4 regions of the Paenibacillus sp. FSL R5-0713 genome follow, and region 3 is predicted to be linked to each of the others. Evidence: riboswitches for the same ligand, from Rfam matches in the RefSeq annotation. Region 3 holds a riboswitch; each other region holds the start of a gene.
The links. Region 3 has a riboswitch for cyclic di-AMP ahead of MKZ12_RS17400 (3D domain-containing protein). Riboswitches for the same ligand answer to the same signal wherever they lie in the genome.
Positions count from the first base shown of each region.

Region 1: another riboswitch for cyclic di-AMP. It lies ahead of MKZ12_RS06995 (hypothetical protein); the one in region 3 lies ahead of MKZ12_RS17400 (3D domain-containing protein).
Region 2: another riboswitch for cyclic di-AMP. It lies ahead of MKZ12_RS00530 (C40 family peptidase); the one in region 3 lies ahead of MKZ12_RS17400 (3D domain-containing protein).
Region 4: another riboswitch for cyclic di-AMP. It lies ahead of MKZ12_RS00150 (ubiquitin-like domain-containing protein); the one in region 3 lies ahead of MKZ12_RS17400 (3D domain-containing protein).

Region 1 is NZ_CP150229.1:1,592,288-1,600,099, reverse strand. It holds gene MKZ12_RS07025 (thiol-disulfide oxidoreductase DCC family protein) at 1-419, opposite strand, end outside; gene MKZ12_RS07020 (hypothetical protein) at 589-867, opposite strand; gene MKZ12_RS07015 (zinc ribbon domain-containing protein) at 967-1,212, opposite strand; gene MKZ12_RS07010 (organic hydroperoxide resistance protein) at 1,430-1,849, opposite strand; gene MKZ12_RS07005 (Nramp family divalent metal transporter) at 2,179-3,531, shown strand; gene MKZ12_RS07000 (HAD family hydrolase) at 3,667-4,350, opposite strand; gene MKZ12_RS06995 (hypothetical protein) at 4,680-5,078, opposite strand; cyclic di-AMP (ydaO/yuaA leader) riboswitch at 5,194-5,369, opposite strand; gene MKZ12_RS06990 (glutathione peroxidase) at 5,741-6,220, shown strand; tRNA gene MKZ12_RS06985 (tRNA-Leu) at 6,368-6,450, opposite strand; gene MKZ12_RS06980 (urease accessory UreF family protein) at 6,895-7,596, shown strand.
Region 2 is NZ_CP150229.1:104,393-112,204, forward strand. It holds gene motB (flagellar motor protein MotB) at 29-847, opposite strand; gene motA (flagellar motor stator protein MotA) at 834-1,634, opposite strand; gene MKZ12_RS00500 (hypothetical protein) at 1,869-2,162, shown strand; gene MKZ12_RS00505 (hypothetical protein) at 2,258-2,383, shown strand; gene MKZ12_RS00510 (4a-hydroxytetrahydrobiopterin dehydratase) at 2,414-2,710, shown strand; gene rbsK (ribokinase) at 2,756-3,739, shown strand; gene MKZ12_RS00520 (cytochrome c) at 3,814-4,173, opposite strand; gene MKZ12_RS00525 (GNAT family protein) at 4,324-4,818, opposite strand; gene MKZ12_RS00530 (C40 family peptidase) at 5,172-5,606, opposite strand; cyclic di-AMP (ydaO/yuaA leader) riboswitch at 5,646-5,783, opposite strand; gene MKZ12_RS00535 (hypothetical protein) at 6,029-6,880, opposite strand; gene MKZ12_RS00540 (M1 family metallopeptidase) at 6,891-7,812, opposite strand, start outside.
Region 3 is NZ_CP150229.1:3,925,812-3,933,623, forward strand. It holds gene MKZ12_RS17365 (HNH endonuclease) at 1-37, shown strand, start outside; gene MKZ12_RS17370 (DUF4247 domain-containing protein) at 155-901, opposite strand; gene MKZ12_RS17375 (DUF4178 domain-containing protein) at 913-1,419, opposite strand; gene MKZ12_RS17380 (DUF350 domain-containing protein) at 1,443-1,844, opposite strand; gene MKZ12_RS17385 (PspA/IM30 family protein) at 1,940-2,611, opposite strand; gene MKZ12_RS17390 (hypothetical protein) at 2,724-3,065, opposite strand; gene MKZ12_RS17395 (polysaccharide deacetylase family protein) at 3,220-4,014, shown strand; gene MKZ12_RS17400 (3D domain-containing protein) at 4,122-4,793, opposite strand; cyclic di-AMP (ydaO/yuaA leader) riboswitch at 4,796-4,992, opposite strand; gene MKZ12_RS17405 (amino acid ABC transporter ATP-binding protein) at 5,214-5,936, opposite strand; gene MKZ12_RS17410 (ABC transporter substrate-binding protein/permease) at 5,923-7,386, opposite strand; gene MKZ12_RS17415 (M20 family metallopeptidase) at 7,567-7,812, shown strand, end outside.
Region 4 is NZ_CP150229.1:29,614-37,425, reverse strand. It holds gene MKZ12_RS00170 (Veg family protein) at 1-71, opposite strand, end outside; gene yabG (sporulation peptidase YabG) at 225-1,121, opposite strand; gene rsmA (16S rRNA (adenine(1518)-N(6)/adenine(1519)-N(6))-dimethyltransferase RsmA) at 1,181-2,083, opposite strand; gene rnmV (ribonuclease M5) at 2,088-2,633, opposite strand; gene MKZ12_RS00150 (ubiquitin-like domain-containing protein) at 2,789-3,973, opposite strand; cyclic di-AMP (ydaO/yuaA leader) riboswitch at 4,245-4,498, opposite strand; gene MKZ12_RS00145 (TatD family hydrolase) at 4,740-5,510, opposite strand; gene MKZ12_RS00140 (HD domain-containing protein) at 5,844-7,121, opposite strand; gene MKZ12_RS00135 (AbrB/MazE/SpoVT family DNA-binding domain-containing protein) at 7,439-7,693, shown strand.

The DNA of each region.
Region 1 (7,812 bases), 2.3 Mb from region 3:
AAAAATCGATCTTTGATCTCCGGGGTAGGCAACATGCATGCTTCATCCTTGCCAAACCAGCGATAACGGTTGCGAGCAACCCAGTTATAGACTGCATTGCGAATAAATTTCGGTACAATAATGAACACATATAACAATGGATAAGGAAACTTCAGACCTTTAGCCAATCGCAGTGCGGCCGTTGAACGTGTATAGTATTTTCCATTCTCAATCAGAACAAAAGTATCCATACTGTCTGTCGACAGGTTACCCTTTACCAGCAGTTCCTTGGCCACATCCGATTGGAGCGAAGCAAAATGATATTTCCCTTCCGGGTCACGTTTGATAATCCATTTGGTTAAGCCCTGGCAGAAGTGACAGACGCCATCCACCAGTACGATGGGATGTCCCTGATGCACATCCGTTTGATTTGCTGTCATATTGGCTGCCTCCTATTGTTGCGGTTAGAGTAACTTACCCAATCTGAGCAATCTTGTTTCCTAATTCTAAAAATATTACTGAAAACCGCTCTTTTTGAACACGCATTGTTAGGAAGTATAAAGAAAAAGAGCGCAGGCATTGTGCCCACGCTCGTATCTTGTCCGACAATTACTCAGCAATTGCCTTTTCCATCCATTGGTCATCGATCATTTGTTGATGCAGGTCACTTGCCCACTGGTCCATACATTTGCAAATGAAATCTTTGCGACATACTGGACAAGGCGTTTTCTGCAGACGGCTGATATTGGTCATCTTCCATTCCGGAGAACGGGAGTAGAATACACGGCATTTTGTACCGTCTACCAAATTCATTTTGAATTCGTACAATCCGTCTTCCTTGTTACCATAAGCTAGTTCTAAATCTGCAATACGCGGTCTATAAGACATGGATATCACCTGTTTAATTCAAATTTGGTTCATGCAATGACACTACTCAGTACTAAGTTATATTAAAGAAAATTCAGTTCAATGTCAACTCGCGCATGTCTACCCGCCAAACAGAATATCCAGAATCGTCCCTACCTGCCCTTGTTTTTTACCTTTCAAAACATCCGGATCAAATACTTCAACATAGCCGCAGGAAGCACAAGCCACGAACAGGTAGTGGTTATGCTGTATATCGAACATCTTGCTCAGGCCTGCTCCTGACATGGAAACTTCCTTAATGTTACAATCCGTGCCCCTGCATTTTGTACATACAAATCGGCGCTCGATCATCTCTTCAATACTCATCTTCGTTCCCCCTTTATGGAATGTGTAGCATGAAGTGGGAGTGCAATTATGTAAAAAGTACGCGATTGGACATCTGATCTCCTGCATCCTGCCCTTATATTATAATCAACACAAAACCCTGCCGATGGCCAGCAGGGCTTTGTACTCAAACGAACGAACATCAGGTATCTGGGATACCCTGCTCTATATGTCCCCCTTTGATTGGGGGAGTCAGATCTTAGACTACGTTTAATACAACATCAATATTGCCACGTGTCGCTTTGGAATATGGACAGAAATCATGTGCCTTGCGAGCCAGATCTTCTGCTTGACTGTGGTCCACACCAGGCATACTCACGTCCAAGCGAACAGATAACTGGAAACCGTCATCCGCAGGGTCTTTACCAATGGATACGTTACTTGTAACGACCACATCCTCCAATTTCACGCCTGCTTTGCGCGCTACATTGGCAAGGGCACTTTCATAACATGCTCCATATCCAGCGGCGAAGAGCTGTTCAGGGTTGGTACCTTCACCACCGGAACCTCCAAGCTCTTTGGGCATTTTCAGATCATGTTTAAGCATGCCATCCGAAGAAGTGACCGAACCTGTACGTCCACCTTTAACTGTCGCTACTGCTGTATATAAAGCTTCCATTCAGAATCTCTCCCTTATCCGTATAGTTTTAAATGCCTTCAATTCAATTTAAACTTCTGGCTCAATTTGAAACGCATTTTATATCTTTATCAGCTTTTACATCTTTATTATTTTCATGCATCTTATCCACATATCTGTATTTTTTCCGGGGTTGGGTAATATACAAAAGAGCATTTTCAAATTAGAACATATTTTTTGTGTTAATACATAAAAGTTGCACTAGACAAAAATTATTGAAGGAGTACAATGTAACAATAAACATAAAAATTTAGATATATCTTGAGCGGTTCGTCCCGCATCACTATTCCAAAGAGTCAGGTGATAAACGTATGAGTAAAAAAAATCCATTCAACGCTCCTTCAAGTGAATCATTGTCTACTGCAGGCATAGCCCCTTCACTCGGAGAAGCACATAGTTCCATGAAAGTACCGCAGAATGCGGCATGGTGGAAGAAATTTCTCGCTTTTGTAGGGCCAGGGTATCTCGTGGCCGTAGGTTACATGGACCCCGGCAACTGGGCAACAGATATCGCAGGCGGATCGCAGTTCGGGTATACTTTGTTATCCGTCATCTTACTCTCGAACATGATGGCCGTTGTACTTCAATCGTTGGCAGGAAAGCTTGGCATCGTCACTGGACGGGATCTGGCCCAAGCCTGCCGCGAACGCTTCAGCATGCCCGTTGTCGTCATGTTATGGATTCTGTGTGAACTGGCCATTGCAGCTACCGATCTGGCTGAGGTCATCGGTTCTGCCATCGCATTAAAGCTCTTATTTAACATTCCCATGTTGTACGGAGTTATCATCACCGCCGTTGATGTACTCCTGATTCTTGTACTGCAAAACAAAGGCTTCCGCGCCTTGGAAACACTCGTCATCGTGCTGATGGCCACCATTGCCCTCTGCTTCGGGATTGACCTGTTCCTGGCAAAACCGGATATGGGCGGTGTTCTCCATGGTTTTGTCCCAAATGTGGAGATCCTGCAGAACCCTGCCATGCTCTATATTGCCATTGGTATTATAGGAGCAACCGTGATGCCGCATAATCTGTATCTGCATTCTTCCATTGTGCAGACGCGTCAGATCGAACAGACACCACAGGGCAAAAAAGAAGCGATTCGTTATTCGACCATGGACTCTACAATCGCGCTAACACTCGCCTTGTTCATCAATGCGGCCATCCTGATTGTATCAGCTGCTGTATTCCATAGTGCCGGCATGACGCAGGTTGCCGAGATCTCCGATGCCTACCACTTGCTCACCCCCCTATTAGGGACTACAATCGCAAGTATCCTGTTCGGTGTGGCGCTGTTAGCATCAGGCCAGAATTCTACCCTTACAGGTACACTCGCAGGGCAGATTGTTATGGAAGGTTTCCTCAACATTCGGATTCCGGCTTGGCTGCGCAGACTGGTCACACGTCTGATCGCCATCATCCCGGCAGTAATTGTCACAGCAATTGCAGGAGAACACGGCACAGAAGAACTGCTCATTTTGAGTCAGGTTGTACTGTCTCTTCAATTACCTTTTGCGGTAATCCCTCTGGTCATGTTCACGAGTGATAAAAAAAGCATGGGTGCATTCGCTAACAAATTGTGGCTCAAAATCATCTCATGGGTCATTGCCGCAATTATCGTTGTGCTGAATGTATATCTGATCATTCAGACGATCCGGTTATTCTAATCTCGTCATATCGACTAAACATCAAAAAGGCTGATCAACTCCGGTATTCAATACCAAGTTGATCAGCCTTTATTATTGCAGTACAGCGAGGTGTTTCTTTTTGTAGTAAAACTCCGAGCTCTAACAAATAATCATCTATTCCTGATCCGGCACCAGTAAAGGCAGGAGTTCATCCAATGAATCCACAGTCCAATCCGCACGTTCGTCATCCGATCGGTCTGGCTGGAATCTTCCGTACCCCTGCATAATTCGAATCGTACGCATGCCCAGCTTCCGGGCAGGAATGATATCGTTATCAATCCGATCCCCGATCATGACGGCTTCCTCCGGTGCACAACCCGCCTGTTTCAGGGCTACAGCGTACAGCTCTGGATCTGGCTTGGACACCCCTTCTTCAGCCGAGCATGCCAGAACATCAACATACTTTCGCAGTCCGTAACTCTCCAGTCTTTCTTCCGTTCCAGGACTCTGATTGGCGATAATGCCAATGCGATAATACCGCGACAACTGCTGAAGAACGGAATCCGCTGAAGGAAAAGGTCGTTCAAGATCTTTTTTAAACTTCAGCTTGTCCTGAATCTGTTTCTGATGTCCTTCATCTTCAATGAATGTGCGAATTGCCACTCTCATGGGCCATTGTTCATATTTCTGATAACAGTTCGCGAACAATTCACGTACCGCCTCAATCTTCACCGGATACCCCAAAGCACCGGCTTCGCGAACGAACTGTCCGATAATATCATCAACGGGGTCCCATTCATCCACTAGCGTATCTCCAACATCAAAAAACAACCACTTCAATCCACCCACATCCGGCACGCCAATTCCTCCTTGTAAGCCACAGGCAATCTAAAAGTTCGTGTTCAAAAAGTCTGGTTTTCAGTATCGAGAAGATGGAATGAAGCTAGAAATGGAGTAGCGGAGCGTAGGGAAAACTACGTGAGCAACGGACATTTCGGCTGAATTTCATATTCGATGCTGATGATGCCGCTAGGCATCCTTCGTAATCAAAAGCGGACTTTTTGAACTACCTTTAAAACCATAAAAAAGAAGACTCACCATCATGCACGAGTCTCCTCAAATTTCCGTTTATCGATACATTCAATTATAACAGGCACCTTACACCTGAGCAATCTCAAGCTATGACATTACCCATTGAGGAGAAAGCCGACTTCCCCATTGAGTGAATATACAATCCGGTCTGCACCCATTCCCCGATAGATCCCCTTCGGATGGCTTTGCTCCGTAATGACGCATAGGGATTTTGATGTCCACGATCGACAGATCTGTAAATAACGACAGGTCAGATTCAGGCTGTTCTCGAAAATAAACACGTTACCAACGCTTGCCTGCGGCAAAAACCATTTTTGAGCTGCAGCCGTATTCATGCGAATGACATGTTCTACTCCGATTCTACGGAGTCTGCGCTCTTCCCCTGCACTGTTGGTTAGAACGGCAAACGGCATTTTTTTGTACATCAGCAATTTGATAAATTTGCGTCCTGCTTCATTAGGAGCAGTCACTAAGATCATCTCAGTATCCATCATTCGTTCCTCCCTTGGCGTGAAAAGACAACAAAAAAGAAGCGTGGGGGACCAAGGCCTCCCGAACGCTTCTTAAAGAATCCATGGCGAAAACGCCATGAACCAGCGTACGGCTTGTTGCCTCTCCCTTTAACGCTTACGAGGTTAGCTGACGGATTCGGGCGCGAGAGTCGCCCTATTTCCGGCTGTCACCGGAAAATTCACCCCTTGAATGCCTACTGTCCTGGACAGCGCATTCCGTTGGTTCCCCCGTTTCCCATTCATGAATGAATGGAAACTCAGCGATTAAAACATCGTTCGTATATCTTAAGTTAAGATCGAGCGATATTATCGTTTGTTTCGTTTTTCAGGTACAATTTAGTTTTAAATTGAAATTACGATATGAATCATACACCCGTGCCATGGCAGTGTAAAGTCCGGACAGATCACCGAATCGGCAGATTTTCGCCATTATTCATATATAATAACGCTTACAATACGGTTATACGCTATCCACCTCGTCAAGGCTATCTAATTCTCACTCTGGCGTAAATCACTTCGCAATTCATTCACGCATTCTGCACAACTTGCCAGTTTTGATTCTTTTAACATCATATTAGTTTTGCATTATTTAATTGTAACCAATATAATGAAAGGTATCAGATGATATCATGGAGGCGATTGAGATGACAGTCTACGATTACAAAGTGAATACCCTTCGCGGTCAAGAAGTTGAAATGTCCGACTACCGTGATAAAGTGTTACTGATTGTGAATACGGCAAGCTCATGCGGACTTACACCTCAATTCAAAGGTCTGCAAGAACTGCAAGACAAGTTCCAGGATGCGCCATTTGAAGTCCTTGGATTTCCAAGCAACCAGTTTGCCCAGGAAAAAGGTTCTTCCGACGATATCGCGGAGTTCTGTCAGATGAATTATGGCGTGAGCTTCCCTATGTTTGAGAAAATTGATGTGAATGGCTCAAGTGCTCACCCGCTCTTCCAACACCTTAGCAAAGAAGCACCCGGCCTGCTCGGCTCCAAAGCAATCAAATGGAATTTCACCAAATTCCTTGTGGATCAGAACGGACAGGTAGTTAAACGTTATGCTCCCAAAACAACACCTGACAAGATTGAAGAAGATATCAAGAACTTACTGCAAAAATAGTACATCGGCCACCCTTAGCCGGAAGGTAGAGCACCATTACCCCCGGTAATGGATGGCCTTTTTTCAACTTCTGGTACCAGACTGTTCAAAAAGGCAAAAAAAGAAGCTTTCCATTAATGGAAAGCTTCTTCTTCATCGTTCATATGATGCGGTCGAGAGGACTCGAACCTCCACGGGCATACGCCCACTACCCCCTCAAGATAGCGTGTCTGCCATTCCACCACGACCGCATGTCGTAAATAATCGGCAACAGAATTGATTATACAGGGTTCTGAAATAAAAGTAAAGTATTTTTTAAACCTTCTTTTTTAGCTAGGCATTTTCCTCAAAAAACGCATATTCTCGTCATGTTTACCCATGAAGTGCATATTATTAGATTTGATCCCCTCTTTTTCGGTAAGAGCCGATCTTGTTGATTCATTTATATATAGTCCTTTCTTATATATAGTCCTCCCTGCACTTCGTCACATAAATAACATAATAAGTTATATAAAATGACACAAATATTAAATATCAGAATCTATTCATTAAATTTAACGGATACTATTGACAAAAAGCGGACGTTTATGGGATGATAACTATCATATAATTCGGATTTTCAAACATAAAGTTAGCAAAAAGGAATATAAATGTCATTTAACATGACATTTAACGAACACAGGAGGCGAATGATTGTGAACCGTGGGAATAAGCTGCTCGATTATGTCAAACTGCTTGATTCCTCTATTCAGGTTGGAGGGTTTACCCATTCCTTCGGCATGGATATCCATATCAGGGAGGGTACCATTCGTAATGCTGAAGATCTCGAATCATTCATGCGTTGTCAGTTGCATCCCAGCATTGTTCGTCTTGAAGGCATGGCCATCAAAGGCATCTATACCGCAGCAGATCACAAGGATACATGGCGGATAGCTCTGATCGATAAACTGGTCCATGTTCAGCGAACTCCTGGAGATCTCAGAGAACAAGCTGCCGCCATGGGAAAACGATTGATCAGACTGGCACGCGCTCTGCACCCCTGGATTGATTTTAGCCAGCTCGAACAGATCTTCGCCAAATATGATTCGGTTGGCTGCCTCTCCACTGTTCACGCCTGGATTAACCACCACCTCGACATCCCGGTCGAGGAAGCGGTCCTTGGTTACCTGCATTCAGCCATGAATGCCTGCATAACCGAAGCCTCCAAAGTCATTCCCCTGAATAACGATATAACCAAAGATCTGATGGTACGCCTGGCCACAGATCTGGAGACTGAATGGAATACCGTAAGCGCCTCGGCTGCGGATGGACTGGCACAGCCAACCTCGATGTCCATGAAATCATTTTTCCCCAGTTTCCATATGCTTGGAGCTGGACTTCATGCCTACAGAGCCTAGTCCTCTTGCTCCACAAACCCGCCCCCTTCCCTTCATCAAACAAACTAAAAAACACGCCGGCAACCTCCTTGCCGACGTGTTTTTTGTCATTTTATTTGTTTATTTAACGTATTTACGCCATTTAACATCACAAAATACACTTTTTTCCGTCTTTTTTAATTGTTAGATGACGGATTTACGTATATAATGAAATATACAGCTCGCATTTCTATATAT
Region 2 (7,812 bases), 3.0 Mb from region 3:
TTTTTGGTCATCGGCGGCCTAGTGGCCTTTAATTTCCTCCGCCAACGGCTTTTACATTGGTATTGTTACTTTGATACTTCCGAATGATAGAAACCTCTACACGGCGATTCTGTGCCCGTCCGGCATTGGTGTCATTACTGGCAACCGGGTGATACTCTCCATAACCACTTGGTGTGAATTTGGAAGGGTCCAATTGTGTGTTCAGCAACAGGATTTTCAGGAAGTTAAGCGCACGGTCTGCACTCAGATCCCAGTTATCCTTATATTGGTTGTTCGAAATGGGAATATTATCGGTATGACCGGATACAACCACTTCGTATTCAGGAAATTCTTGCAGCATGCTTGAAATGGCTTTGGCCAGGGATCGTGATTCAGGCTTCACATCTGCTCGGCCTGAGGAGAACAGGGCGTTATCACTGATGGTGATTTTCAATTCAGACTGATTCAGCTTGGTGTTCAGCTGGTCCGAAAGGCCGTTCTTCGAGATATACTGGTCAAGCCGTTTCTTGAGCTTCTCCAGATCTTCCTGCTCTTTTTGAGCCATTTGTGCATCCGTAATCTGAGCTGGTGTTTTTTTAGTGATTTCTGTAGGTTCCTGTTTGTTCTTACCCAAGTCAACACCTGGCGTATCCGGATTCATGGACGTATGATCCAGAATACCAGAGCCTCCATTCAATGCACTGCTTAGTGCGGAAGCCATCTGCTCGAACTTGGCCGCATCGAGTGAACTCATGGAGAACAACGTGATAAACAGGGCAAGTAACAAGGTCATCAAGTCAGAATAGGGAAGCAACCAGCTCTCGTCTATATGTTCTTCATGTGGTTCGTGCTTTTTAGCCTTTTTCACCTGATGATCCCTCCTTCTCTTCCAGTTGTTTGCGTTCGGAAGGTGTCAGGAATACGGATAACTTTTGATTGATGGCAATGGTGGATACACCAGATTGTATGGATAACAACCCTTCAACCATCATCAGCTTGATCTCCATTTCTTGCTTGGACATCCGCTTCAGTTTGTTAGACATCGGGTGCCATAACACGTAACCACTAAATATACCAAGGAGTGTTGCGATAAATGCTGCCGCAATCGCATGGGAGAGTTTCTCCATGTCACTGAGATCGGCAAGTGCTGCGATGAGGCCTACAACGGCCCCGAGAACCCCGAGCGTTGGCGCGTACATCCCCGCCTGGGCGAAGATCAAGGCACCGCCGCGGTGGCGCTCCTCTGTAGCATGAATATCTTCCATCAGTACATCACTTACAAATTCCTGATCGTTGCCGTCGATAATCATACGCATACCGCCACGAAGGAACTGATCGTCAATCTCTTCTACTTTTGATTCCAGTGCAAGCAAACCTTCACGACGGGTAGTGGAAGCCCAATCCATAAACGTGCCGATCAGAGACACTCGATCAATAAGTACTTGATTTTTGAAAATAATCGCGAAAAGCTTAGGGATTTTCTTAACTTCTGACATAGGAAATGCAATAAAAATGGTTCCTGCCGTACCAACAAAGATAATAACGTAGGCTGCCGGATTGTTAACCAGGTTGATTAAGGGCGCACCCTTCAGGAACATACCGAGTACAAGGGAGACCAGCCCAAAAACTAGTCCAATAATCGTTGAAATGTTCATCATACACCTCATCCATGAGATAAAATTGAATCCTTTCAAGCGGCTGTATTCGGGCTTCCGGACGAATTTTTGGCCGCAATCCGTTCAATGTTAGGCATTCCTTGCGGTTGCTAAAACAGTTCAAACGGTCATATATAGTATTTATCGACCAGAAGGCCTTTTTTTTTAAGGGCTATTTTCAGGTATAATAAGATCAAATCCGCTCCTTAGGGGCCGAATAGGAGTGAAAAGCCAATGGGCGTAAAGCATGGACGGGATTATGAAGGAATTTTGACAGATCTGACAACGGCAATTGGACGCATACCGGATCGGTATGTTTTCTTTGAAATGGACGCGGAAGAGTGGGAGAGACTCGCTGCACCTGAGCAACTTGAAGTGGATGAGGCGTTGGCGGAAGATTTGTTCTATGCACTGGGCGAAGAGTCTGTGATTCCGGTTGGAAGTGGCGTGGTCATCCATGATAAGGAACAGCACCGCATTCATATTCTGATCGGGGAAGAAGAGTTAACATTTGTACCTTTAATCTAGTGTATATACATGCATTTTAAGGTGTATGAATGGAACTGGAATTTTCCATAAAGCCTTATGGTTAGTGGTTCTACGCCATATAAGTTGATTGGATTTTGAAGCTTGTCCGTGGTAAGATGTTACTCGTGAAATGGGCTGATCGCATGGCGATGAGCCTGGCCTTTGAGGTTGCTGACGATAGCACCGAAGGTGTTGGTGGTTATACGGACGCACGTCTGTAATGTACCATCCTATGGGGAGGAAGATAACGCATGGTTTTTTCGCAAGAGGAAGTCGAAGCTCATCTGGGAAGGCTGGAAGGCTGGGAACTGGAAGAGGGACGGTGGATTGTACGCAAATTTGTGTTCTCCAACTACATGAAAGGGATTGCATTTGTGGATGAGGTCGCTGCGATCTCGGAAGCGTTCAATCATCATCCTTTTATTACGATTGACTATACAACGGTTACGCTGCGTCTCACGTCATGGGATGCGGGCGGTATTACATCTGTAGATATTAAGGAAGCAGGGCAGTACAACGAAGCTTATGACAAAATGAGGTCGGAATAACGAAGTTGGTTATTATCGCGCGGCCGGAAGTGAGTGAACCCATACATGTCAGACTATAATCAGGAACAACCTCTTATTGCTGTCGTAGGCAGTCTCAATATGGATCTCGTGGTGAAGACAGATACGATTCCGGAAGAGGGAGAGACAGTGAGCGGTGAGGAACTCCACTATCTCGCTGGCGGCAAAGGTGCAAATCAAGCTGTCGCTGCTGCGCGTCTGGGTGGACAGACCACAATGATTGGTGCGGTGGGATCGGATAGTTTTGGCGAACGTCTGCTGCACAGTCTGACGGAAAGTGGTGCAGATGTCTCGCAGGTTCGCAGATTGGAAGACACGGTTACAGGGACAGCTTCCATCTGGCTCTCTCGAGGAGACAATCGGATTATCGTTATTCCTGGTGCGAACGGGCAAGTAGTGCCTGAGATGCTGGAAGAAGCGGATACGGTAAAAAGCCTGACTGCAGCCGCAGCGGTGCTGCTACAGCTGGAGATCCCGCTGCCAGCGGTTACCCGCGCCGCCCAACTGGCGGCTGAAGGCAGCGCACTGGTGGTGCTCAACCCGGCTCCCGCGGTGCCGGGTCTGCCCCAGGAGCTCCTGCGGTGCGTGGACGTTGTCACGCCGAACCGCAGTGAGCTTGCCGTGCTGACCGGCCGGGATCATCTCCGGCCGGAAGACCTGGATGCGGCGGTCGCAGAGCTCGCCGCATCCCTCGGGGCCGCTGTCGTCACGACGCTCGGCCCCGAGGGGGCTGTGTACGCGGCGGCGCCTGGTGGCCGCGTACAGGCAGGGCGTGCCGGCGCATGCCGTGCGCCCGGCTACGCCGTAAGCGCCGTCGATACGACCGGCGCTGGCGATTGCTTCAACGGCGCGTTGGCGGTAGCCCTCGCGCGCGGTGAGACGTTGGACGCGGCCGTAGGCTTTGCCATGGGTGCGGCCGCGTTATCCGTGACGAAGCTCGGCGCCCAGTCCGGGATGCCGTCCGCACGTGAAGTGGAGGCCTTTCTGGCCGAGCATGCGGCAGATGCCTAATCAATAGCATAACAAAGAGGCTCTTATTCTCCCAAAAGGGGATTAAGGGCCTCTTTGTTATGTGTGTGCAGAGATTACTTCTTCTCTGACAGCCACATGGCGATATTGGCAATCTCTTCATCCTGCAGTTTGCCCTTGAAGGAAGGCATACCGCCACCTTTACCTTTGACAATCGTAGTGTAGATCTTCTCCAGATCATCCTGGCTGCCGATGTTTGCTAGAGCAGGTCCTACGCCACCCTGAAGCTGATCCCCGTGACAGGAGATACAATTGGCTTTGACCAGTGCTTCAGCCTGTCCGGCATCCAATGTGACTTCCGGCATGGTAGGCTTGGCTTCTTCAGCCACTTCTTCTTTCCCTGGAAGCGTAAACATTAAAACAATAGCTAAAGCGCATGCTGCAAAAAATACTCCGCTCATGATCCATTTGTGCATCCCTTATGTCCCCTCCAGAATGAAAGATCATCTAACCTGAAACTATCCATATCATTATAACGGAACCTGTACTGACATCATAGCATTTTGTGGGAAATTTTTGAACTAATCACATAACAAGGCGCAAATTTGGTTGTTTTGCAATGGATTTTAATCACGAGGCCCTTCATAAACCATACAGTGAAAGGGCTTCAAGCCGCTTGGGGTCTGTCGTTCGTATGTATCCTGGGTGACAAATCCACTCTTTAGATAGACTTGAATGGCACGAGCATTCCAAGTGAGCACTTCCAGATCGATCTCATTCATCGGATTTCGGCGAATGGCTTCCTGTACAATGGCCGTGACAAAAGCTGTCCCTTGCCCCTGACCACACAGCTCTGGATGCATGCCGAGGCCAATCCGGGTTACCCCTTGAAGTGGGAAGTATTGAGCAAATCCACATATACGATCGTTCTGATCCAGGACAATCGCATATTGCTCCTGCCGCAGCTGTGCATCTCCGAATTCCACTTCCAGCGCTTTCATCTGCTCCCAGGGGAGCCAGCTGTAGATATTGTAAGGCGGATCATACTGCCAACTGCAGATGAGCTCCGCATGTTCTTCTCGCATGGGTACAACGTGAAACGTTACGGGGGCTTCCTTCATACACCTGCATGCTCCTTTCCTTGAAACAGAACTCTCTGTCCACTCTACAAAAGAGATATTCATTTAGCAAGTCTCTCTTACCAGAAAAAATATGAAACAAAAGTTCCGGTAATTCCGTTTATATTATAACAGGATGGGTAAAAACATCATAAGGGCACGGACGAACGAGGACAAAATGAGCCTGTTGATGTTGTAGGATAGCCCCGAGCGTAACTTGCAATATGAATCAGGATGGAAGCACAAAAAAACCGCCGGATACATTCCTGCGGAGAATGTACCGGGCGGTTCTGTTATGCTTCTTGCTTCGTTACAGTATGGTTCATGGTTACAGTATCATGTTGCTCAGCTTGTCCCTAGTCAAGGGCCAGTGATTCATACGCGTCCGTGCTCATAATCCGTTTAGCGCCAACATAACGATTGGCCCAATAGCTTTCACTCAATGCACTGATCGTAACACCTTTGGAAGAAGAAGAGTGTGCGAACTTTCCATCCCCTACAAAGATTCCTACATGGGATACGCCTTTACCTGTAGTATTAAAGAATACCAGATCGCCAGCTCTCATTTCCATGCGGGATACGGAATCGCCCATGTCGAATTGGGAACTGGATTGGCGTGCCAAATCAATACCCAATTTGTCGAATACATACCGTGTAAATCCGGAGCAGTCAAAGCCGTTAAGCGTTGTTCCCCCACTTTTGTATGTAGTTCCCATTGCTGAATCAATTACTTTATCCATTTTTGAATCTGCGAATGCGCTACCTGCACCAAGCGATAATGCGAATGTGATGCTAAGTACAGCTGCGGTTAATTTCTTCTTGAACAAGAGATATTCCCCTTCCAACGCCTGCGAGGTTAGCTTAAGGATTCGGTTGAAGGTCCCCTATGATCCCTCTGTAGCAAGATCAATTCACCCATAACTGGTTCCCCCGCTTCCCAGGTGCCAGGAATTTGGCTATGCTAGTTATGCACCTGCGAAATCAAGAAATGACGATTTAATTTTAAGTAGTTACAAATATGAATGTAAAGATTACAAAGTTGTTACTAAAAACTCACTGCGATTATTGTAACAGAGGAGTACGTCTTTGGCAACGTTTAGCAACAAAATTAGCAAAAAAAACCTCGACCTTTGACGGGGAAAGGTTGAGGTTTGCCTATTTATAAGTACATAGCAGGCCATGAGTTTAACATGTGATGGTAACAATTTTTAAACTAAATGCTCTCACCTTTGGATACTTTGGACTGCCACAATCGGAAATGGCTGCATATTTTCCACAGACTCAATAGACATCTGGCAAGTGGATACGTCTGTTGTAGTATAAGTCCGGTAAGTCCCGTTAATAACCATGAGGCTGAAGTGAATGCCCCAAAGACGAGTAAGTGGACTCCGCCCAGCAGGAGAGCAATGCCGATAACGGCGATGAGATGACGCAGTGCAATCCAGAGTGCTTTGAGGGTGCCGTGAGCCCCGCCTTCTCCTTCTGGTGCCGACACACCGAACTGCATGTAGAGCATGACATGGTGGATGACCCATCCATATACAATCCAGGCAGCAACATAAGGTATACCAGGCAAAAGTAATTGAAGGGAATGAAATCCGTCCATGAGGATCGAGTAGAGCTTCGGTATGAGCCAGTAGGCGGGCAGAAGTATCAATAATGTACGTATGGTGTGCAGCAGCAGCATCGGTTTCCACAGTTTTTTGATTCCACGGACGAATGGGATGCGCTCTTCTGTAGAATTAAAGTGCTGAAGTGAGTAGAGCAGTCCTGCCTGAATAAGGGGGCTGATCAACATGCGAACCAGCAGCATGCCCCCCAGAATCCATAGATAACGATGAACCTCCGGATGGGTAGATAGGTTAAGTTGGCTTTCCATTTTGAACAAAAGTGTACTCAGTTCCCCGGCATCAGAATCTGGATAGCGCAGGAGGAGTGGGATGACTGCCGATTGTACCATTCGATAGAAGAAATATCCCCAAATGAGTTGATAAAGAAATAAGAGTGCCGCAATGAACATATGCTGACGGACGAGAAACCAGCCTTCACGTATTTTCGCTTTCACCGTATCCACCTCACCATGACAGACCTCCGAATATGGCTTCTATTAGTTTGGTTACACTCATGCTCCAGCGGGACTTCGTCTGCTCATCCAGTCCGGATTTTAGGAAATTGTTCATATGGCGGTTCTCCAGCACGATCGTGTACAGGGGATCGGTCATGGCCCAGGCTACGGGGGATGTGTGCGTTAATTTATAGGTAATTCGATCTTCTATGCCATCCCATTGCTTGGTGAGGGTATGTCCGTCTTCAAAAGCAATGCGAACAGGAACGGCGTTGTAATCACTGCCTTTTTTGACGATCGTCACGGATGACTCGTACCATGTTTGACCGTCTTTCTGTACAGGCGTAACACGAATCTTCTCTACAGCAAAGTCAGCCATTCCATTACCGTAGACGTATTGGTCAAAATAATCAGACCAGGACGTGCGGGTCACTTGTTCCACAACGTTCTGAAAATCTGCCGAAGTGGGATGTTTGAAGCGGTACTTCTTCACATAGGTAGAGAGAATGCGTTCCATCTTTTTTGTGCCGACTTGATGTTCAATACCAAGCAATACAAGCTTGCCACGTGTGTAGACATTGGCTGCATACTCATTCTGTGAATCGAACTTCCAGGATTCTTGTGTTAAGGATGAAGGAGACGTAATCAGGCCCGATTGTACCGGCAGATTCGGAATCAATCCGTATTCCTGCTCCATCAATTTGTCTTCTGCATAAGAGGTGAACCCCTCATCCAGCCAGGCTTCCTCGAATTCGTTGCTGGCAACCATGCCGTAGAAGTACTGGTGTCCGATCTCGTGGACTACGGTACGTTCCAGGTCATAACCTGGAGTAGTGTCATCGGCTCCAAAGGCCGTTACCAGCGTAGGGTATTCCATACCTCCAGCACCGTTCCCCGCTTTGGGTGGAACAACGATGGATAAGGTAGCATAA
Region 3 (7,812 bases):
CCGTGTACGTAAATCCAACCATGTTCGCAAATCGTAAACCAAAAAGAACAGCTCCAAGGTAAATGTGCCGGCAGAGATAAATCCGCCTTACCTTTTCACTGTTCTTATGAATTGGACTATTTGAGGGTTGGTTACCACGCTTAGGATTAGATTATTATCTACGCCTCATAATGCGGCCGCCGCCCACTCTAGTTTTCGGTTTTTTGTAGGATTTTTTGGGTGAATCAAACAACCCGCCCAGACCACCACTGCTTTTGTTGCGATCAATGGTTCCCTTGCTCTGATCCTTGTTGCGGTTGAATAATCCTCCGCCAGATCCCACACTTGAATCTTTATCACTTCCGCGCCTTGTAATCGTACCTTTCCGATCGACAGTAATAGGTGGTGCAAGCTTCTTGTCATTACTTGTCGGCGCACGGTAAGATCCTGCACTCGGTTTATACGTATCTTTATTGGTATATCCCCGATAGTTGCCATAACCTCGCCCGCCAAACGAATCAAAAAGATTACCAATTAATGTAGCGGTCAGGTAGCCTTGTAGAAAAGATGAATCGTAGTTCTGTCGAACATATTCTTTGGAGTCCACCTCAACCAAGGTATCCTCCGGCTTGTTCGGGTCTTGTTGCAGGTGATAATACTCGTCCTGATACACGAGGAACATACGCTCTGTGTTCTCTGCCGAGATCTGATCCGGTTGCCTTTGGTCAGACAATTCCTGAGCCACTTCCGGAACGGTGCGGTCCGAAGCCCGGTACACATAAGACGTTGAGTTACCACTGCCGTTAACCGATTCAAGCGGGTATGTGTCCTGAACAGAAGGTGCTCCGCACGCGGACAACAGAGACATCACAAGGCTGAGGACCAGCATTAATTTTAATCCATGTGCCAAGCGTTTTTTCATTGGAACCTCTCCTAGCTCGAACGAATCACTTTGATATCCGCAGGAAGAATGGACTCACCCTCATACAGTGTAAATCTTCTGTCTTGCCACTCCACGCGAAGAAGCATATTATCATCGGACTGATACTGCCATACCAATTGTTCCCCAGCCTGGCCATACGGTGTTCTGCCTGCTGTTGACACCATTCCTCCATACTCTTCCTCCAGATGATATGCGCGTCCATCCAGATCCAACAATGTAGGTACTTCATCAGGTGCATCAAGCCTGCCATCAATGGGTGTATATAGGGCGTAACGTGTGAGTTCCCGTTCTTCGATATGCAAATATCGAAATGCGGTACCATCCTGCAGGGTGAGCACAACTGCATTTCGAGCGCGATTTTGTACCCGACCAACGACTTCATAAGTGACGAGAGAAACCTCACAGATATCACCAGGTGCAAGCTGAAGCATGGTTTTCTCTGCCTGCGGTGGTTCAGGTTTCGTTAGTATTCCTTTAATTCGTTTCCATACACTCATGAGAATTACTCCTGTTCCTTATCTTATAAACAAGCTGCAATAATCAGTGCGCCCACGATATGTAAAGCGCCAGAGAACAACCCGTATCCTGTCTTACCTTGCTGAATTCCTGTATCCAGATCGAGATTGGCCCATCTGCGAATCATAAAGTGAACGACACTCTCCAGAATCAACAAAATGATAAAGGATACCACGGACACCAACAACGCTTCTCCAAGATGACCAGCCGTAGAAATGGACGTAGCAAGTACATAGCCTTGTGCAAATAATTTCATCACCATACGAGTGGTAACCGCCATGTTGCCAGCCTTAACTTCAGCAAAATCCTTATATTTCGTGAACAGTGAATCGACATACATCAAGACAAACAGCAAAACCGAACCAGATACCGTCCAGACCAACATCGCCAAAATGTTCAAATCCATTTACACAGCCCCCACATCTCAACATGAACCGCATTTAAAAGCGAAGGAGAAACATTCTTCTCCTCCGCTAGTTAACCCTGCTGACAACCAAGGTATTAATTCTTGTTATCGTACTGTTTCATCAATGCTGCGAGTTCATCTTCAACAGCCTGATCTTTACCCAACTTCTCGAATTCTTCATCAAGCGATTTGCCTTTGGAAGACATCTCGTTGCTTGCTTCTGCCTGTGCTTCCATCTGCATCATTTTCTCTTCCATGCGCTTCATACCGGCACTTGCAGTATCGGAGCCAAATCCATTCAACGCTTTGTTGATTTCCGTTTGGGCTTTTGCTGCATTGTAGCGCGCTACCAGTGTTTCCCGTTTGTTCTTCATTTGAGTCAGTTGCTTACGCATCTCGTCCAGCTTGCCACGCAGGTTATCTGCTGAAGCCTTGTTTTGATCATAACTGGTTTTGTACTCAGTCATCTTCTCTTCGGCTGCTTTTTTCTCTTCCAAAGCCCTGCGGGCCAGATCCAAGTTTTGAGCACGTGCCGCCGTATGCGCCTGCTCTTCACGTTTTTTCACTAGAGCTTCCTGCTCTTCGAATAACTGCTTGAATTTCTTCTCAATGGCGATCTGTTGCGCTACTGCTTTCTCCGCATCTTCCAGATCCTCTTGCATGTCACGGATGTATTGGTCCGTCATCTTGATTGGGTCTTCTGCCTTGTCAATAATAGCGTTGATGTTAGACATGGTTAGATCACGTAAACGTTTGAAAATGGACATTATGTTATTCCTCCTAGTCGATATTACATCGTATATAAACATACATACGTAACAATCTACAACTCGTTTCAATTTTAGCAAATAAAATTAAAACATGCGATTGCTCTTTATATTAGGAAGATCGTTTATCCTTGCTCAGATGATCCTCCATTAGCCTCTCTGCAGTCTGCACGATTTCATCGATCTGCATCCGTGTAATGGAATCAAAATGGATACCCATAATTACCGTAACGGTCATTTTTAATTGTTGGGCAGCCTTTCGGGCAAGCCGCTCACACAGTTCTTGTTCCTTATGTCCCGGAATATGGACTGTCGTGCCGCTGACCCGCTCATCTTCCACATAGAACGTGGCTACAGCGCCAATATGAGCTTTTCCTCCAGTAACGAGAAAAACCTTATCCTCTCCTGCTTCAATCACCTGTAAACGTATCGATTTCAAATCATATGTACTCATGGCTATTCCACCGCTCCTTTTCTATATGTTATATATGGAGGAATTATGGCTGTCATGAGTTAAATCAGCAATGAAACTTCTCACACTGCGCATATTTTCTCAAGTCCACGGGCATACCATAGAGAACGTCATTTTGGAAAAGGAGGCTGTTATTATGCGCGTACGCCTCATTATGCTGATGGTTATCGTTGTTTTTCTCGGCGGATATCAAGCACCACCAGCTTCATCACGGGATGCTTCAGACCCGCCAAGTGAATCGGTATCCAATACTGATTCCGTGGAAGAAGAACAATTAACATTGGGACAGTTACGTCAGAAATATGCCGATACGTTCAAAACTAATGGTCCTTCAACCAAGCAGGTTGCGTTGACATTTGATGATGTGCCCGATCCACGGTTTACTCCGCAGGTGTTGGATCTGTTGAAAAAGTATAAAGTCAGAGCTACGTTTTTCATCGTTGGTAGTCGTGCTGAGAAGCACCCCGATTTGGTAAAAAGGATTGTTAAGGAAGGGCACATCGTTGGCAATCACAGCTACAATCATCCGGAGTTCAGTAAGCTGTCGATGAATGCCTTCCGCAAACAAATTTTACATACCGGGGATATCATTCGCCATTTGGCGGGATATACGCCCAAGATGATTCGACCTCCGTATGGAGACATTAATGAAGAACAGCTGCAATGGGCTGCCAGACAACATTATAGTATTGTGAACTGGAACGTTGACTCTCTGGACTGGAAAGGTCTTTCCAAGGAAAAGGTGAAAGATAACATCCTGTCTGCTGTAAAACCTGGCTCCATCGTTCTACAACATGCAGGAGGCGGTGTTGGATCGAATCTGAATGGCACGATTGAGGCTTTGCCTGAAATTATTGAGGAACTGCGTAACCGGGGATATGAACTGGTCACCTTGGACGAAATGCTGGGATTACCGAAGGCGAAAGAATAGAATAACCGTGTTAGGTAATCATGGAAATATTAAAAGGGTGCTGTTCAATCGCAAGTTAGCGACTGGCAGACACCCTGTTTGAATTCAGTTTAAATGTAATTTACGCTCTACTTCAGAATGTACAACTCGATATCCTGAAAACCAAATGTGCTTACCGATTGTTTGCTACCAGGGATAAAGATATCAATCCGGTGACCCTTGATTGCACCGCCCACATCACGTGCTGTAGCCACAAAAGCCTGTTTTGGCAAGCCTGGATGGCTGTGACCCGTTACCAGTACTTTGGTTCCAAGTGGAATGACACTAGGATCTACTGCAATCGTACCCAGTTCAAGGTCATTTCCGAAATAATCGACGGCACCCCATCCTCCATTTTCAGACGGATCTGCAGAGTACGCTGTTGCTTTCACGTTCACAGTTTTACTGTAATCAAATGTTTTACCCCACGCTTGAACCACTTTGTTATCTGTGTTAACGTCCAAGCTTGCTGTGGTAACCGTTTTGGCTTGGGTCTTGCTCTCCGTCGCCGCGGCTGCTACATTGTTTGCCTTACCGGGAATCGTAATTTTCAAACCACCATAAATGTTGTAAGGCGAAATGTCATTGTTTGCTTTAACTAATGTGTTCATTGATACTCCGTATTGTTTCGATAAGGTGTAGAAGGTATCTCCCTCTTTGGCCACATGAACTGAATCGGCGTGAGCCGGAACGGCTTGTATGAGCATTGCTGTTGTCATTAATGCTACTGCTGTTTTGGCTATACGTTTCTTGTTAATCATGGTCTTCCTCCCTCATTGTGCCTGCGAAGTTAGTTGTCGGATTCGGATGAGGAGCCCACCCTATAGGTCCATCATTACATTTGAAACGATATGTACCCCTAATTCACCCCAAGCAGTGTGCTGTAGATCTTCCCCCTGCACTATCTGCATCGTTACATCCCCCGCACTCCCTGTCCGGAAGTTTCGGCAGAGTTCAATATATCACAATTTTGTAACCTGAACTTGTAGTAATTCTTACCAAATGGATTCAACATGTATAAGCACGTGTAAGAATATTGAATACACTAAAAGTGTTTGGGCCAGATATCCGCTATATATTTGGTAACAGAATAGTTACTTTTTGAATCCCATATGTAATTATTTTCAACAAAAAAATAGCGTTACCGACTCGAAGTCAGTAACGCTATTTAATCAATTCATTTAGAGTACTTTCGCAAGGAAGTCACGTGTACGTGAATTTTTCGGTGCTCCAAACACCTCATCAGGTGTTCCCTCTTCCACAATAACCCCGCCATCCATGAACAGGATACGGTCTCCCACTTCACGTGCAAACCCCATCTCATGCGTTACGATGACCATGGTCATCCCACCTTCTGCAAGACGTTTCATGACATCCAGCACTTCGCCGACCATCTCGGGGTCCAGTGCCGAGGTAGGCTCGTCAAACAGCATGACATGCGGCTGCATGGCCAGTGCTCTAGCAATGGCGATCCGCTGCTTCTGTCCACCGGACAGCTGATTCGGGAATACATCTTTTTTATCGTACAAGCCCACGGTGTTAAGCAGATCAGCAGCAATTTTTTCCGCTTCCAGCGTGGATTGTTTCTTTACTTTGATCGGAGCGATTGTGATGTTTTGTTCTACCGTTTTGTGTGGGAACAGGTTGAAATGCTGAAACACCATTCCCATTTTCTCACGAGTTGCGTTAATGTTGTGCTTGGGGTCTGTGATTGACACGCCTTCAAAATCAATCTCTCCCGAGGTAGGTTGTTCCAGCAGGTTCAGACAACGCAAGAATGTACTTTTCCCCGAACCGGAAGGACCGATGACCACGACAACCTCACCTTTGCCAATCGTCACGTTAATGCCCTTAAGCACATCGTTATTTCCATAAGATTTGTGTAATTGTCTAACGTCTATCACTTGCACTCAACTTCCTTTCCAGTCGTCCCAGCAGCTTGGACAAAATGAACGTCATTACAAAGTAGATGGCTGCTGCAATCAAAAATGGACTCAAGCCTTGGTACGTAATGTTTTTGACCACACTTGCCTGATACATAATGTCCACCATACCGATAACGGAGATAATGGAGGATTCTTTGATGATGGTTATGAATTCATTACCGATCGCCGGTAATACAGCTTTGAAGGCTTGCGGTAAAATAATATAACGCATTGCTGCCCCTCTACCCATTCCCAGGGAACGAGCTGCTTCCAACTGACCCCGATCCACACCTTGAATACCTGCACGGAAAATCTCTGCCAGATAAGCACCACTATTAATTGAAAGTGTAATGATACCTGCCTGAAGTGCAGTGAAGTTAATGCCAAAGCTTAGGGAAAAACCATAGTAAATGATCATTAATTGTACCAGCATTGGTGTACCACGGATCACTTCAACGTAAGCAGTACCGATCCACCGCAAAATTGCAGCGTCATGCAAACGGAACAAACAGATGATCAATCCAATAATTACCCCGAAGATAACCCCAAGTGCAGACAACAGAAGTGTGTAGCCTATACCTGTAGCATAGAAACTTTTGTACTGCCAGAATACTTGGAAAATATTTTGTGATTTGTTTGCTTTGTCCGCCATCATGAGGCTGGCGTCCGTCACCATCTGATTGATTTTATCTTCGCTTTTCAATCGCTCCAGTGTTCCATTTACGGCTGCTAGCAGCTCGGTATTGCCTTTACGAATCCCGATTGCCGCTTCTGCTTGCTCTTCGTCCGGAACAGCAGCAGCAAGTCCAATGATATCGTCCAGATAACCTGCAGCCACGGTATCTTCTACGATTGCCGCGTCAATACGTTTGGTTTGCAGTTGAAGCACGATATCCGAGATTTTATCAAGCGCAGTAAGCTTCGCTCCTGGAATACTCTGTCCGATCGTTTCCTGAATGGAGCCTTTCTGAACGCCAATCTTCGCATTTTCAAGTTCGGTCATGGTTGGATATTTGTCTTTATCCACATTGCGAACCATGATCACTTGTTTTGATTTATAGTAGGTGTCGGAAAAATCGATACTTTTCTTCCGCTCATCCGTCGGCGTCATACCTGAAATCACCAGATCAACACGCCCGCTCTGCAATGAAGGCAGAAGACCGTCGAAGCCCATATCCTCAATCACAAGCTCAGCGCCAAGATCTTTGGCAATCTCTTTGGCGATCTCAATATCAAAACCAACGATTTCATCTTTACCATTAATCACTTTATGGAATTCATATGGTGCAAAATCGGCACTTGTACCGAGCACCAGCTTTTTACTGCTTGAATTATCTGTAGTTCCACTTGCCAATGCCACAGGAACGGCAGTCGTCAGCAGAATAACAAAGGTCAACAGCATCATGGTGTAACGACTTATCAATTTCAACCTTTTTCTCCCCTTACAGTACATTGTATGCTTCTCATGTTGATGACTGAGTCATTATAAAGTACAATGCATGATTATGCAATGCATTTTGAAATTACAAATCTTGACTTGTTTCTGAAAAAATAAAGCAAACATGATATAATCAATGAATTATTTTCATTACGTATAAGGAGTTTACCAATGACATCTAAAAAATCACAAATTCTTACGATTATTGATCAATATGCTTCCCGTTTTAAAGCCATTTCATCATATATCGGTGCGAATCCCGAACTGGGAAATGAAGAGTATCTCGCTTCTGCCCGTTTGAAAGAAGAACTTCTCTATCATGGTTTCACAGTAGAGGCTCCCATTCTTGGACTGGAGACAGCCTTTATCGGAACGTATTCCGCCGCCAAACCCGGCCCTACCATTGCATTATTGTGC
Region 4 (7,812 bases), 2.9 Mb from region 3:
CGCAGCATAATCTTCTGACCAATATGTGCATCGAGATTGCGTTTGATATCCAACAGCGTGTTTTTAGCCATTGTCGACGACCACCTCTTTTCTTGTCCATTATACCGGATTTTACAGTCATTGTCAAATCAAAACTAATTATTATATCAGCATCAAAAAGTTGTTGTCAATGAATTTTTTTGCAAACAAAAAAAGCCCCAAATTGGGACTTTAAATGGCCTACATCAGACTGCCGACGGGTTCACTTTTAGCGTAGATAAATCATTCAGCCCCGGCAGGCCTACCCGGTAGCTCCCCCGTGTCTCTACACCACCCACACCTTGGCTACCACTGATCGTATTGTGCAGCACATCATTCATGTTGACCGTTTCCCGTACCGATGTGAAGGAAGCCTTGGCTGCCACGTAGACCGGGTCAAGTGCATGAATGAGGATTCTGCCTGGAGAACTGGCAAAGTTCGCTCCAGCGCGCAGCAGTGCCTCAAAATGGGACTGACAGGCCCCTGCCACAATAGTGAGTGCATCCAGATGGCGTTCATATTGTCTGGCCACCTGAATGGCCGCCACAAAATTTTGCGAGTTCTTATAACTACCAAGACTATATAAGTCATAGGGCTGACGTGTCTTTAACACCCCGTCATGACCCGTAATGACCACGATATCTGGACGTACTTTGGGTAATAAACGGTATAAGGTATCTGCCATTGCCGATTCATGAACGTATTGTCCCTCTGCGGGAACACGAAGTTGCTCATAGAGATCCATACTTTTTTTCAAATAGTTCGGATCACCATCCAGATGAAGCACCTTTCCCGGCATTTCAAAATAAGCCGGCTCCTGTTGAGCAGACCAGTCCTGTACCAGACCTTCACGATTCCGCTCAGCCTGTTCCATACGAATCTGTTGCAGGCGGGAAAGGGTCTGATGTGCTTTAATATGCGCCTGTCTGGTCTTGGCGCTTTGCGGTTCGTAAGGAACCTGTATCAAATCGTCCACTGGGGAATCGGCAAGCAGCCGGAACTCAGTCCCTTTAATGACCGCAGCATCCAACTGAAGGCCTTCCACCCGAAAAGTCACATCGCCGCCGTATGACTTCCGAACGACCAAGTCTCCGATATTCATCAACGTAATCACCTCTACCCCATCGTATGGGCAGAGACCCGGTTTGGTTCATTCGAATTTTATAATGCTGCGCGTACCCCTGCTTCCCACATTACGGTGCTGAGTGTAGCATACTCCTGCAGACTTAACGTCTCTCCGCGTCGGGATGGTTGGATACCTGCCTGCTCCAGCAGAATGTCTGCCTGTTCCCGGTTCTCCTTTGTGAAGAAACGAGCCTTCAGGTTGTTCGAGATTGTTTTTCTCCGTTGGGCAAAAGAAGCCTGTACCACTTCGAAGTAGTGTGCTTCATCGGGAATCTCAACTGGTGGTTGCTCACGCACCTTCAGCTTAATGACAGCTGATTCCACATTAGGTTGGGGAATGAAGACCGTCGGTGGCACAATACACACAAGCTCAGGAATACTGTAGTACTGAACTGCGATGCTCAGACTGCCGTAGTCTTTCGATCCCGGTGCAGCAGCCATGCGTTCAGCCACTTCTTTTTGGATCATGACAACAATGCTGTCCACTGGCAGCTTCTCTTCCAACAGTTTCATCATAATTGGAGTCGTTACATAATAAGGCAGGTTAGCCACAACACTGACTTTGTCCACCGATGCAAAATCGCTTTGGAACAGTTCAGCCAGATCAAGCTTCAGCACATCACCATGATGCACACGTACATTCGGATAAGGCTGCATCACTTCTCCCAGAATGGGAATCAAGCGCTGATCAATCTCTACGGCTGTGACAGGACCCGCTACCCGGGCCAATCGTTCCGTAAGGGCTCCAATACCCGGTCCGATCTCTAAAGCGCCCTTGGACTCGTCCAAATCGGCTGCATTAACAATTTTGTTCAGTATATTTTGATCGATCAAAAAGTTCTGACCTAGACTTTTCTTAAATGAGAATCCGTGTCTTTGAATAATTTCTTTGGTTCGCTTGGGCGTTGCAATTTCTATCGTCTCTTCCATATCCTTCATATGCTCACAATCCTTCACGTTCAATTTGCGCTAATGCTGTAGAGAACTCTTCCCGTGTAATCTGAAATACACCGAGACGTTTGTGGAACTGCTTACCGTTACAATATCCGATACCCAGCAGATTGCCCATCTCCATGCGACGTGCAGCAGCCTGCGGATGCACAATAAGTCCTGCCGCGATCAGGTCCTCCCAATCGATCAGGCTAGGAGCGCCTTCGTATGAAGTATGTACGCGTGCAAGAGCATGACGGATCGCCTCCGGTGAGGCATTCTCCACCCCAATATCCCCTTTGCGTGTGGCATCGGCTTCCGGAATGAAAGCATGTTTGCAGCCAGGCACCTTATTCGCAATGATTTTACGAATGCGTTCGCCGGCATGATCCGGATCTGTCAGTACAATGACTCCCCGTCTCTCCTGAGCAAGCGCAATCCGCTTCAGAATGCGTTGGTTAATGGCTGATCCACCTGTTTCTATGGTATCGGCTTCCACGGCCCGACGGATGGCTACCGTATCATCACGGCCTTCCACCACAATGACTTCTTTTATCATGTTCCATTTCTTCCTTTCTAACGCAAAAAGAAGAGGAATATCCTCTTCTCTGCCAAACGGCGGGGGAGACTGAATTCAGACCCCTCCGCCGCATATTCCGCATGAATTATTCATGCAACTATTTTATAGCATTCCCATTTCAAAGTAAAACGATTTTAGTTCGCTTCCGGCTTCACCGGACCGATCACGTAGACCGTCTTGCCTTTCTTGCGTCCAAAATTCAGGGCATGCTTCACACTGTCATAATATACGTCAATTTTGTTGCCTTTAATGGCACCGCCTGTATCTTCCGCACGACGGAATCCCAGACCTTCGATATATACCCACCAGCCAATTGGAATGACTTTGGGATCAACCGCAATGGTGCGTCCTTCCGTTACACGAGTACCGGAAGCTGTTTTGGTTCCAATGCCAGGCTCTTCGGAAGAGTAGGCAGTCATGGATACATTCTTAAGTACTTTGGAGTATTTAAAAGAAGTCCCGGATACGGTAATCACTTTGCTGCCCGAGGCAGATGTTTTCTTCGAGTTCGTTGTTGTAGCCTTCTTCGTTGTTGAAGTTTGAGCTGATACGGTCTGAATCTCTGGTTTTTTCACAACAGGTTTTGCTTTGGTGCCGACAGCAATCACTTTATCTACACGATTATTCGCGACAGATTTGCCGACCATTTTTTTGGAGACCAATTCTCCATCCTGAAATACCTTTTCGATGTGCTGTACAAGTGTGCCTTCTTTGCCGTTCACAACGACACGGTTATCCCCTTTGTACAAGCTAGGGTCAGCCGTTTTAATTACTTTGTAAGCGATTGGTTGTTCTACATCCACTGTACGCTTTGTTACGCGCACTACACGGATCTTCATATCTGCTTTGATCGCAGTTCCAAGCGCCGGATACACCTTATCATTACTTTCAACTTGAATACCTGATTTTTGAATTGCATCTTCTACGGATGAATCCGTTGTATACAGAGTCTTGGTGTCTCCGTCTGCCGTAATGTTAACTGGAACGGCCCGCTCAATAACGATTCGGTCTCCATCTGTAATCGCCCCGTTCATGGACATGGATACCTTGTCGTGAGGGCTGACTGTGATCGACTGCTCCTCCAGCATTTCCTGAAGCATTCCTGTACGAGTCTCTACCACCTGAGCTTTGCCATCAATAACCAGTGAAATTTGTTTCCCGGCCTGACCGTAAACGACTAACAAGATCATGATTGTAAGCGCAATTGAGAAAATCGCGATCAATGCCATTTGACGCATGTTCTCATGCTTCCACCGCAACGCGAAAGACTTACTGGATGATCGTGACTCATGGGTCTCTTCTGGTTGGAATGTGCCCACTTCTCCGTCCTCCTTCATAGCCTCGCCGTCTAAAGTAACGCATGATGTCTTTGACGTGACTATACCAAATTTTCTACAGAACACAGATCGGACCAACTGATCGGTTCTGCACCATGAATCAATCTTCGCAACATGATGTCATCCTCCTGAATACCTACCGTATGATGACAACATTTCTTTTATTCAAAAACAAAAAAGCCAAAGAAAGAGTGTAAGAGGAACTCTTTCGTGGCTTCCGAATGATTTTGAATATCGGAAATTCATGCACGAGGTTGCCTCTCTTTTTCCGCTTGCGAGGTTAGCTGTCGGGTTCGGGCGAAAGAGAGCCGCCCTATCTTGGGTCACCCGCTCATGGCGGACGCCCTTGAATTCACCCCGAGACCCAAAGAAGAAATCAAATACGGCTTCGCAGTTCCCTTCGCTGCTTTTGGGTCAGCGAACGTTGCGCATCGGCCAAATACACCGATGTTTAAGCCCTATTGGTTCCCCCGCTCTCCGTTAACGGAGACTCAGCGAGACTGATTCATGAAAGTAATGTTGTTTCATCGGAAAGTGTCCCTTTGTTCATCCCCCGAACATCTGTCCAATTTTCCGCACAACAATTCACTGAAAAGATGATATCCTGTTTTGATGCATGTTGTAAAGCGTTGATCAAGTACGTTTTTCTGAATATTTGGTTAAAATATTGTAATATTCTTGATTTATTTGGATCAAAGGGCAAATTAACTCCCCTTACCTGCCTTTTTCACCTCATTTGCTCGTTTTTTTAACGAATTCCAAATCGTTCCATGGCATTTTTGGTGGTTATTGCAGCAATTTCCTCCACCGAAATGCCTTTAATTTCCGCAGCTGCCTCTGCAACCAGACGTACATGCGCTGTCTCATTTCGTTTCCCGCGATAAGGGTGAGGTGTCAAATACGGAGCATCGGTTTCAATGAAAAATCGGTCCATCGGAACCTTCGCCAGCACCTCTTTGGGTTGCTTTGCGTTTTTGAATGTAATCGGTCCTCCGAAGGAGAGATGGAAACCCATATCGAGACAACTTTTTGCTGTTTCCCAGCTGCCCGAGAACGAATGCATCACACCACCAACTTCACTCGCCTTCTCTTCACGCAAAATTCTTATGATATCCTCATGTGCATCCCGATTATGGATGACAATCGGCATGTTCACTTCACGCGCTAAGGCAATTTGTTGTCGTAATACGCGATGCTGTATTTCCTTCGGTGAAGTATCCCAGTGATAATCCAATCCAATCTCACCGATTGCCACCACTTTTTCATGCTTGCATAAAGATGCAATCCACTCCAAATCCCCTTCCTGCATTGTGATCGCATCTACGGGATGCCAACCTACAGCTGCATATATAAAGTCATACGTTTCAGCGAGTTTCATTGTCGTTGGAATTGTCTCCCGGTTAAAGCCAATGTTGATCATGCGACCAACTCCTGCATCCACAGCACGCTGAATCATGTCCTCGCGGTCCTCGTCGAATTGTGGTGCATCCAGATGTGTATGTGTGTCGAACAGCATCATGTCTGTATCTCCCTTCATGTCGAAATAACGACTATCTTCTTTTGAAAATTTAATTGGTGAAATTCAAATTTTTCAATGACTCATACATAAAACATTTTGGGCAATCTGTATATTACATCATTACGTTTGTTTCTTCACAACTACAATATATAGAAGATATAAGGATATTCTGATCTACATATTGCTGATTGTGCTAACTTTGCCTACTTGCATTTACAAAATTATGTCGATCTACATATACTCCCCATTAAAGCAGATTACTGTATCATGAAAAATAGCTCTTTTTGAAAGTCTTTTGATATCTAAATTCTTCATTGGATTATACCCACACGATTACAAGAAATAGGGGCGTATATGTGACGGTAATTCATGAATAATCGCATCCACCTTGTTTTGCGGGTAATACAAATGATGTTTCCCCCGGTGAAGCCCGCTGATGGAACGGACAATGTCAGATACTTCTGACAACTCACGTAAATTGTCCTGTCGATCCAGAAGAAGAATCTGCTTATCCGTGGATTCATCCGGACGAAAAACATCATACGGATTATCGGAAGGAAAATCAATTTCAAGATCATATTCGGGATCAAGGCCTGCCTGTACAAAAGCTTCCCGAATCTCTTCTATTATTGTCAAGTCGACCTGTTCAAGCTCTACATACTTATATAACTTGCGATCCATAAAACGTTCGCATAACTCACTCAGAACAGTATCGTCCTCCTTTCGCCACTGTGTAAATGCCGTCTGAATTAATGCTTCATCCAACTGCAAATATTCATCTACGGATAATTCTCCTGCAAATAATTGAGGGAGTGGATCAATCATAAAGCGAAATTGAAAATCATGCTGTATGAGTGTTTTTGCTCGCTTGAATATTTGCCGCAATAGAATTTCAGAACTACGAGTTACCGGATGGAAGTAAATCTGCCAATACATCTGATACCTAGACATGAGGTAATCCTCCACAGCATGCATGCCTGACTCCTTGACTACAATTCGTCCATGATAGGGACGCAGCATCCGAAGGATGCGATCAAGGTCAATCGTGCCGTAATTTACACCTGTAAAATAAGCATCCCTAAGCAAATAGTCCATTCGGTCTGCATCAAGCGGGCTGGTCACCAAGTTCACCACAATCGGCTTTTCGTACGTTTTTTGAATGACAGATGCCACTTTCTCAGGAAAATCAGGAGCATACCGTCTTAAGATCGCCCCTACTTCGGTATCACCTGTAATAATGCGACAAGTCCAATCTTCGTGATTCATGTCAAAAGCTTCCTCGATGGAGTGAGAGAATGGACCATGCCCGAGATCATGAAGCAGAGCTGCACACAGAGCTACAATCTTTTCTTCCTTCGGCCAATCTGAATAATGACTTCTTTCAAATTGAGAAATGATCTTGCGTGTAATTTCATAAACACCTAGTGAATGTGAGAACCGGCTATGTTCTGCTCCGTGAAAAGTAAGGTAAGAAGTACCGAGTTGGCGAATCCGGCGTAAACGCTGAAATTCCGGGGTGTTAATTAACTGCCATATAACCGGATCTTGCACGTGGATATAATTATGTACCGGATCTTTGAATACTTTCTCTTCCGTTAGTCGTTGTTCCATGTCGATTCACTCCTTTAATTTCTTTTATATTAACGCTTTGAGCTCCACGATTCACCTAAGATTCGACACGTTATGACGAACTTTGTCGAATAACGTAGTTTTGTCGTTTTCCAAATCGACAAACTTGGCATTGTTGTTTAAATGCGAAAAAAGGCTGCCAATCCCTTACCACCAGTAACCTTGTGAAAAACAGCCTTAATTTTAAGCTAATTTTAAGGTTGACTGTTTTGGGAATCGTTGGTATGATGAGTATCATAAAACATAAAATAATGTCGAATAATGACAATGATAGTTAGCTGAGAGGAGCACTGATTATAATGATGAAATCAACAGGTATTGTAAGAAAAGTGGACGAACTGGGACGGGTAGTTATTCCAATCGAATTGCGCCGTACGCTCGGTATTGGTGAAAAAGATGCTCTGGAAATCTATGTTGACGGCGAGCGCATCATGTTGAAAAAATATGAGCCTGCTTGTATCTTCTGTGGTAATGCAGAGAACGTTACTTACTTCAAAGGTAAAATTGTTTGTAACGAATGTATTTCCGAAATCCCTGCACCTGTGACAAAATAAGAAAAACCAGGTATACTGGACTTATCTAAATTGTTATTTCTAACCTTTTTAATATTCCTTAATAGCCTTCCCGGTGTGAACCCCACCGCGGAAGGTATTTTTTTGCCCTGTTATGGGTT